Regions from separate parts of the Arthrobacter sp. LjRoot78 genome, predicted to be linked through region 2. Evidence: riboswitches for the same ligand, from Rfam matches in the RefSeq annotation. Region 2 holds a riboswitch; the other holds the start of a gene.
The links. A riboswitch is a leader RNA that binds a small molecule or an ion and turns the genes downstream of it on or off. The one in region 2 is predicted to bind S-adenosylmethionine.

Region 1: another riboswitch for S-adenosylmethionine. It lies ahead of metX (homoserine O-acetyltransferase MetX); the one in region 2 lies ahead of ACSQ1X_RS13535 (aminotransferase class V-fold PLP-dependent enzyme).

What each region holds. Positions count from the first base shown of each region.
Region 1 is NZ_CAXUTG020000001.1:1,490,517-1,494,925, forward strand. Features, by position in the region: gene ACSQ1X_RS06820 (VOC family protein) at 1-539, opposite strand, end outside; SAM riboswitch class IV at 700-815, shown strand; gene ACSQ1X_RS06825 (bifunctional o-acetylhomoserine/o-acetylserine sulfhydrylase) at 885-2,201, shown strand; SAM riboswitch class IV at 2,293-2,408, shown strand; gene metX (homoserine O-acetyltransferase MetX) at 2,421-3,632, shown strand; gene ACSQ1X_RS06835 (MFS transporter) at 3,805-4,409, shown strand, end outside.
Region 2 is NZ_CAXUTG020000001.1:2,906,829-2,911,237, reverse strand. Features, by position in the region: gene ACSQ1X_RS13545 (metal-dependent transcriptional regulator) at 1-386, opposite strand, end outside; gene ACSQ1X_RS13540 (class I SAM-dependent methyltransferase) at 418-1,191, opposite strand; gene ACSQ1X_RS13535 (aminotransferase class V-fold PLP-dependent enzyme) at 1,282-2,694, opposite strand; SAM riboswitch class IV at 2,730-2,843, opposite strand; gene hisN (histidinol-phosphatase) at 3,061-3,873, opposite strand; gene rsgA (ribosome small subunit-dependent GTPase A) at 3,938-4,409, opposite strand, start outside.

The DNA of each region.
Region 1 (4,409 bases), 1.4 Mb from region 2:
TTCTCGACCGGTTGACCGAGCCACTCCGTGACGCGTTCGGCCGAGCCCGCGATGGTGAGGCTGGACATCTTAACGTTGCTTGGGTAGGCGTTGGACGGGTGAAGCTCCGGGTCGCCTTCCCACTTGAGCATGTACGGAACCTGCGGGTCTGCAATGAGGCCCAGGATGCCGATCTGCTTCCAGACGAGTTCGCGGCCGTCGGGGAACTTGCGGTTGCCGTTGACAGCCGATCGGCCGAGGCGTTCTTCGAACGGTGCCAGGTCGTCCACTTCGACGCACCAGCCCATCCAGCCGCCGCCGGCTGCGGAGCGTGCCCGGACAGCCTGCCCGAACGGAGCCTTGTCGGAGGCCGGGTGGTCCAGGACCTCCACAACCTCCAGGTATTTGTGCCCGGCCAGCGGGATAATCATGTTGCGGGTGCCAAAACGGGGGTGTACCCCGCCCTTCACGGCTTCGACGCCGAGGGCGGTTGCAATACGTTCGGTGGTGGCAGCCAAGCCATCTTGTTCACAGGCGTAAGAGACGTGATCCATGCGCATGCCCTCATCTTGGCACTTTGTGATGGAGCTCTCAGCTAAGGGTGGCCTTACCAAGATGGGATGTCATGGCGGGCCGGCCTGAGGCCCGTGAAATCACGCCGCTGACGTCCTTCGTCACAAAGCTGTTCACAGGCAATCCGCCGTTCCTAGACTGGGGCCAGGTCATGAGCGCCAGCATCAAGCCCCGGCTAGCTGGCCGGCAACCCTCGTTCCGCGGTGGGGTGCCCCGGGTGAAGACCTGGCCCTCCGGCAACCGCCGGGCGGCAAGCGCGGCACCAGTCCTGCCAGGGAATGTCCAGCATGTCCTGCAGGGCAGAGGTGCCCTTCCTCAGAAGGAGCTCTCCGATGTCCAACGCATGGTCATTCGAAACCCGCCAGATCCACGCCGGCCAGGAGCCGGACAGCGCCACCGGCGCCAGGGCACTGCCTATCTACCAGACGACGTCGTTCGTGTTCCCGAGCGCCGAAAGCGCCGCCAACCGCTTCGCGCTGGCCGAGCTGGCGCCCATCTACACCCGCATCGGCAACCCCACCCAGGACACGGTGGAACAGCGCGTTGCCAGCCTGGAAGGTGGCCTGGCAGCGCTCCTGCTCAGCTCGGGCCAGGCTGCCGAAACCTTCGCCATCCTCAACGTGGCCGAAGCCGGCGACCACGTGGTGGCCAGCCCCAGCCTGTACGGCGGCACGTATAACCTCCTGGCCCACACCCTGAAGAAGTTCGGCATCTCCGTGACGTTCGTCGAGGATCCGGACAACCTCCAGCAGTGGAAGGATGCCGTCCGGCCGAACACCAAGCTCTTCTTCGCCGAGGTGGTCTCCAATCCGCGCCAGGATGTCCTGGACATCGAAGGCGTGTCCCGCGTTGCCCACGAGGCAGGCGTCCCGCTGATCGTGGACAACACGTTGTCCACTCCGTACCTCATCCGGCCGCTGGAATGGGGTGCCGACATTGTGGTGCACTCGGCCACGAAGTACCTCGGCGGGCACGGCAGCGCCATCGCCGGCGTGATCGTGGACTCCGGCAACTTCGACTTCGGAAAGGACCCGGAGAAGTTCCCGGGCTTCAATACGCCGGACCCCACCTACAACGGCCTTGTCTACGCCCGCGACCTCGGGGCGGACGGTGCACTGGGGGCGAACCTGTCCTACATCCTCAAGGCCCGCGTCCAGCTGCTGCGCGATCTCGGTTCGGCGGTATCCCCGTTCAACGCCTTCCTCATCGCCCAGGGGCTGGAAACCCTGAGCCTGCGTGTGGAGCGGCACGTTGCCAACGCGGTGACCGTCGCCGAGTGGCTGGAGTCCAGGGACGACGTCGAATCCGTCGCCTATGCGGGCCTGCCGTCCAGCCCCTGGTACGAGCGCGGCCGCAAGTATGGACCCAAGGGCACCGGCGCGATTGTGTCCTTCAACATCGCCGGCGGGGCCGAGGCAGGCAAGCGGTTCGTGGATGCCTTGGAGCTGCACTCCCACGTGGCAAACATCGGTGACGTGCGCTCCCTGGTCATCCACCCGGCGTCGACCACGCACAGCCAGTTGACGGAAGAGCAGCAGGCCGTGGCCGGTGTGACCCCCGGCCTGGTCCGCCTCTCGGTGGGGCTGGAGCACATCGACGACATCATCGCCGACCTCGACGCCGGTTTCCGCGCCGCCAAGGGCGACTGACCAGTACGGCTCCCGGCGTCCACGACGCCGGGAGTCATATTGATGTCACATTCTTAGCCATTGCGGCGACGCATTTCGTAGACTCTTTGAAGGTCATGAGTGCCAGCGACAGCCCCGGCTTGCTGGCCGGCAACCCTCCTTCCGCGGCGGGGTGCCCCGGGTGAAGACCTGGCCTGCCGGCCAGTTGGCGGCGGGCAAGCGCGAAGAAGAGGTCCTCAGATGACGATTGCCGTCACCCGCAGCGGTGTACCCGAAACAGATACCCGCGCAGTGGATGCAACCACAGGCAACACCACGGATACAACGACAGGCAACAACACGGATACCAGCACGGTGGACACCGCCGTCCCTGACGGTACGGTCAAGTTCCTCAGCGTTGGCGGGCTGGAGCTGGAGGCCGGCGGCTTTCTGCCGGACGTAACGCTTGCGTACGAAACATGGGGCACGCTGAACGCGGACCGTTCCAACGCCGTGCTGGTGCAGCACGCCCTCACCGGCACCACGCACGTCACCAGGGGTGCCAGCGACGAGGAAGGCTGGTGGGAACAGCTGGCCGGACCCGGAGCCCCCGTTGATACGGACAAGTACTTCGTGGTCTCCATCAACATCGTCGGCGGCTGCTACGGTTCCACCGGTCCTTCCGCCCCGGCCCCGGACGGTAAGCCGTGGGGTTCGCGCTTCCCCCTGGTGACCCTGCGGGACACAACGGCGGCCGAGTCCCGGCTGGCGGATGCGCTGGGGATCGAGAGCTGGTACGCGGTGTTGGGCGGCTCCCTGGGCGGAGCCCGGGCACTGGAATGGGCCGTGAGCTACCCGGACCGCGTCCGGCGCTGTGCCGTGATATCCATTGGAGCGAGCAGCACCGCCGAGCAGATCGCTTTTGCCCAGGCCCAGACCCTCGCCATCCGCCAGGACGTCAACTTCAACGACGGCGACTACTACGGCGGCCCGGAGCCGGAAGCCGGCCTGGCCCTGGCACGCAGGATCGCACACATCACCTACCGCTCCGCGTACGAGCTGGAGACCCGGTTCGGCCGCAACGCCCAGAGCAGCGAGAGCCCGCTCGAAGCGGTGTCGCTGGGGGACCGCGGCCGCTACCAGGTGGAGAGCTACCTCGACCACCAGGGCACCAAGCTGGTCCGGCGCTTCGATGCCAACAGCTACATCGCCATCACCGAAGCGCTCATGAGCCACGACGTGGGCCGCGGGCGCGGTCCGCTCAAGGACGCGTTGGCCCAGGCCACGGCCGAGTTCTTTATTGCCGCCGTGAATACGGACCGGCTGTATTTTCCGGCACAGTCTTATGAACTCGCGGCTGCGCTGCCGGGGGATGTGCCAGTGCACGTCATCGAAGCGCCCATCGGCCATGACGGCTTCCTGACCGAGATCGGCCAGCTCAGCACGCAGTTGCGGCAGAACTTCTTCGCATAGCCCCGTCGGCTCAATGTGCATTTTTGCAGAGCAGTTCTGCAGAAAATGGCGTTGAGCCTGCGGCAATGTGAGTCCATACTCTAGGGGACCGGCGCGTTGGTGGTGCACATCACACGCGGCCGCTACGGAATGGTCCACATGGCGTCGACGGAGACGCCGAAGGAGTTCACAAATGAGCACGCAAGACTCCGCCGCAAGGCGCACAGATGAGACTGACGTCAAGGCCTCCGGCCTGAAGAAGGTGGTGACGGCCTCGATGGCCGGCACTGTTGTTGAGTGGTACGAGTTCTTCCTCTACGCCTCGGCGGCAACACTGGTTTTCGGCAAGATGTTCTTCCCCAATTCCGGCACGGAGCTGGACGGGATTATTGCCGCCTTCGTGACTTACGCGGTGGGCTTCGTCGCCCGTCCCATCGGCGGCATCGTTTTTGGCCACTTCGGTGACAAGTTCGGCCGCAAGCAGCTGCTCCAGCTGAGCATCATCCTGGTGGGCGTCTCCACGTTCGCGATGGGCTGCCTCCCCACCTTCGCGCAGATCGGCTACTGGGCACCCGCCCTGCTGGTGTTCCTGCGGTTCGTGCAGGGATTCGCCGTCGGCGGGGAATGGGGCGGCGCCGTGCTGCTCGTGGCTGAGCACAGCCCCAGCAAGTCCCGCGGATTCTGGTCCAGCTGGCCGCAGTCTGCCGTGCCCATGGGCAACCTCCTGGCCACCGGCGTGCTCTTCACCCTGTCCTCCACGCTGTCCTCCGCCGACTTCCTCGGCTGGGGCTGGCGCGT
Region 2 (4,409 bases):
TCGCGCAGGGGATCGCCGAGCTTGCGGGCCATCCGCTCGATGAAGGTATCCGACACTGCGTGTTCCAGGAGTTCGGCTTCGTCGTGGACTTCATCCCAGCTGTAGCCGAGTTCCTGGACGAGGTAGGTCTCAATCAGGCGGTGACGCCGGACCATCGAGAGCGCGAGGCGGATTCCGTCCGCCGTGAGCGTGATGGCGCTGTACGGCTTGTGGTCAACCAGGCCCTGGTCCTTGAGTTTGCGGACCATCTCCGAGACCGAGGAGTTTGCGACGCCAAGCCGCTGGGCCAGCTGCGAGGACGTGATGGGCTTGTCCTGCCACTCCGTAAAGGAGTAGATGACCTTGACGTAGTCCTCGATGGAGGAGGAGGGCGCGCTGGTCTTCACGAGTCCAAGCCTACCGCTTTGGCTGCGGCACTCATGCTTTGAACGCCCGCCAGGTCTGGGTGAGGTAGGGAAGTCCGATGGTGTCCGCCGGGGAATGGCCCAGGTGCTCGTGGAGGTACCAGTCCAGGTTGTGGCGGACCTTTGCGCGCGTACTTTCGCCGGCCGCGAGGTAATAGCTGCGGGACTTTGCCAGTTCGACGATGTCTCCGGTGGTCACTGAGTCTTCCCAGCGTGTCAGGTGGCTCTCAAGCCCGGCAAACTCCGGCCCGATTGCGGGACGGAAGTCCGGCTTGTGCACGTCCCCTGCATGCATGATCCGGGACAAGCGGTGGACCCACGGGACGGACGTATCCAGCTGATTCCACACCAGTCCCAGCACGCCGGCAGGGCGGAGGATGCGGGACAGTTCGGTGCTTGCCAGGAGGGGATCGCACCAGTGCCAGGCCTGGGCAACAACGACGACGTCGAACGCCGCGTCCGGGAGTCCGGTTGCCTCCGCTGTGCCCTCCGTCGCTGGAACTCCCGGCAGGACGAGGCGCAGTTGGGCGAGCATGTCCGGTGAAGGATCCACCGCGGAGACTGCCAGCCCGCGTTGCACCAGCAATGCGGTGTACTTGCCCGTCCCCGCCCCAATGTCAGCGGCGTCGGACACTCCGGCGATCCCGCCGACGCTTTCGATCAGCCAGTCCGCAGAGTCGCCAGGGTAGCTTGGGCGGACCCGGTCGTAGTGTTCACCGCCGTCCTGGAAGCTTTGGCCGAGCTCGTGCCGGCGCTGGTGGTGCAGTTTGGGGCCTCCCCGTGCCACGTGCAATCTCCTTCGGGCAGGCTGGAATTCTTACCCCTCGAATTTACCGCACAGACCGTGTCCCCAGTCCTCGGGCCTCAGGCCCAACGCTCAGTCGTCGGTGCAGGGCGCCGCGCCGGCGGTGCCGGGGGTATTGGGCGCCCATTCCGGGTAGCTGCGGGTGTCGTTGGCCGGCACCCAGCGGCCCGCGTCCACAACGTAGTCCCAGCCCAGGCCCGTGCGGCGGAGTTCCTCAATGCCAGCGAGCAGGCGCTGGGCGTCCTCCAGCCGGGATCCGACGCCGAAGCTTGCGCGGAGCGAGCCCGAGGGCAGTCCCAGCCGCTTGAGCAGCGGGTGGGCGCAGAAGCGGCCGTCCCGCAGGCCCACGCCGTGTTCGGCGGAGAGGTAGGCCGCAACAAGGCCCGCGTCGTAGCCGGCGACGGAGAAGTTGACCACCCCGATCGTGTCATTGGTGTCGCTGAAGATCTGGTGCACCGTGACGCCGTCGATCCTCTGCAGCCCCTCCACGAGGAAGGACCGGATGGCGGTCTCGTGGGCGTGCCACAGCTCCTGGTCCAGAGCGCCGATGACCTGCGTGGCGCGGGCAAGGGTGGCGGCGCCGAGCACGTTGGGCGAGCCGCCCTCATGCCGTGCCGGTCCCGTGGCCCAGCTGACGGAATCCAGCCGGGCCTCGCGGACCGCTCCGCCGCCTGCCAGGTGGGGGGTCCCGGCGTCGAGCCAGTCCGGCCGGCCCACGAGGACGCCGGAGCCGAAGGGTGCATACAGCTTGTGACCCGAGAAGGCGAGGTAGTCGACGTCGTCCGCTGCGATGTCGATGCGGCGGTGCGGGGCCAGTTGCGCCGCGTCCACCACAATCCTTGCGCCGTGTTCGTGCGCCAAAGCGGCCAGTTCACGGATCGGAAGGATTTCGCCGGTGACATTGGAGGCGCCGGTGACGGCCAGCAGGCTGATGTCACCCTGCCGGAGTTCAGTGCGCAGGCTCTCCAGGGTTGCCTTCAGGGTGGACGCGGCAACCACGCTGCGGTGCGGCACGCCCTGCCAGGGGAGCAGGTTGGCGTGGTGCTCGATGTCCAGGTAGAGCACTTCACCGGTGTGGCGGCCGTCCGCCACCGGCAGGCAGCCCGCCAGCAGGTTCAGGGAGTCGGTGGTGTTCCTGGTGAAAATGACGGAATCGTCCGGCCTGCCGCCCACGAAGCCGCGGACGATATTCCGCGCGTTTTCGTACACGGACGTGCTGATCTGCGAAGCGTAGCCCGCGCCTCGGTGCACGCTGGCGTAGTACGGCAGGATTTCGTTGAGGTAGGCCGAGACGACGGACAGTGCCGGTGCCGACGCGCCGTAGTCCAGGTTCGCGTAGCGGACGTGGCCGCCCTGGATCAGCGGAGCCTGGATCTCCGCGCCGGTGACGGCCGAGAGGGGGCGCCGGGCGACGCTGAACCGTTCATCCAGACGGGCTGGGGCGGGGGCGGTTCCGGAGTTTGCGGGGAACGTGGCAGTAGTCATGGGGACCTCACTGTAAAGGGACCCCTCACTCCGGGGATCCGCGCTTGCCGGGTCCGTTCCGGACCGGCCTGGTCGTCACCCGGGGCACCCCACCGCGAATGGAGGGTTGCCGGCCAGCAAACCGGGGTTTAGCGCTGGCACTCGTGACCTGTTTCGAGATTAGGACATTGACAGCGCCGCGGGAAAGTTGCGGCAATTATTAAGCACTTTGTTACGCGAGGCAGAAGAATGGCGTTGCGGCCGAACAAAGGACGGCGGACGCACCCTTGGGAGGGGCGTCCGCCGTCGTTTATTCGGCACTGCGTTCATTCGGCGCTGCGTTGATCTGCCGCCCTCGCGCCTAGCGACCGGGGGGTGCGCTGCGCGTCAGAGGAGGTCGTCGAGGTCCGGGTTCAGGCGCTTGAGGACCTCCGAATGGAGGATCGAGTTGGTGGCGAGGGCATTCCCGCCGAAGGGGCCGTCCACTCCCTCCAGCGAAGTGAAGCGGCCTCCGGCTTCGGTGACAATGGGCACCAGGGCGGCCATGTCGTAGAGGTTCAGTTCCGGCTCGCAGGCGATGTCCACGGACCCTTCGGCCACCATGCAATAAGACCAGAAGTCGCCGTAGGCCCGGGTCCGCCAGACGTCCTCCGTGAGGCCCAGGAATTCATCCAGGTTGCCGCGTTCCTTCCAGCCGCTAAGGCTCGAGTAGGAGAGGGAGGCGTCCGAGAGCTTGGACACGTTCGAAACCTTCAGCCGGGTGGCTGCCGCAAGCGACCGTCCCATGTAGGCGCCAGCCCCTTTAGCGGCCCACCAGCGCTTTCCCAGCGCCGGTGCGCTGACCAGGCCGACCACCGGCTCGCCCTCATCCACGAGGGCGATCAGGGTGGCCCACACCGGCACGCCGCGCACGAAGTTCTTGGTGCCGTCGATCGGATCGATGATCCAGCGGCGGGAACCGTGCCCGGAGCTGCCGAATTCTTCGCCGAGGACGGCATCCCGCGGGCGGGAACGGGACAGCTGGCCGCGGATGGACTCTTCAGCTGATTTGTCAGCATCCGTGACCGGGGTCAGGTCCGGTTTGGTTTCAATCTGAAGGTCCAGCGCCTTGAAGCGGCTCATGGTCTGGGAGTCGACAGAGTCAGCCAGTACATGGGCGAGGCGCAGGTCGTCGTTGTAGCTCGAAGCGGGTTGGGTCATGGTTCCAAACTACCGTCTCTGTGGCCGGCCGGGCGGGATGTCAGGTCCCTGGCCCCTCCGCCTGCTACGAAACGATGCCGAGTTCCTTCGCTTCCTGAGCTTCCATCCGGGGATCGGTGCCGAGCAACCGCCGCAGGGACGCAAGACGCGCCGCGCCGGACGGCCCTGCGTGTCCTTCGGCCACCCAGGCGTCCACGCCGCAGTTGACGGCGGATGCATCATGCTTGCAGCCGCGTTCGCAGGCATCCGTGCCGGGTTCGAGGTCGGGGAACGAACGCAGGATCCGGTCCGGATCGACGTGGGCAAGGCCGAATGACCGGATACCCGGGGTGTCAATAATCCAGCTTCCGGCGGGCGCGTCACTGATCCGCAGGGCAAGTGCCGACGACGACGTGTGCCGTCCCCGCCCGGTGACGGCGTTGACTCCTCCGGTGGCCCGCTCAGCGCCGGTCAGGGCATTGACCATGGTGGACTTCCCCACGCCCGAATGCCCAAGCATGACGGTGACCTTGCCGTCGAGGTGTGAACGGAGCTGC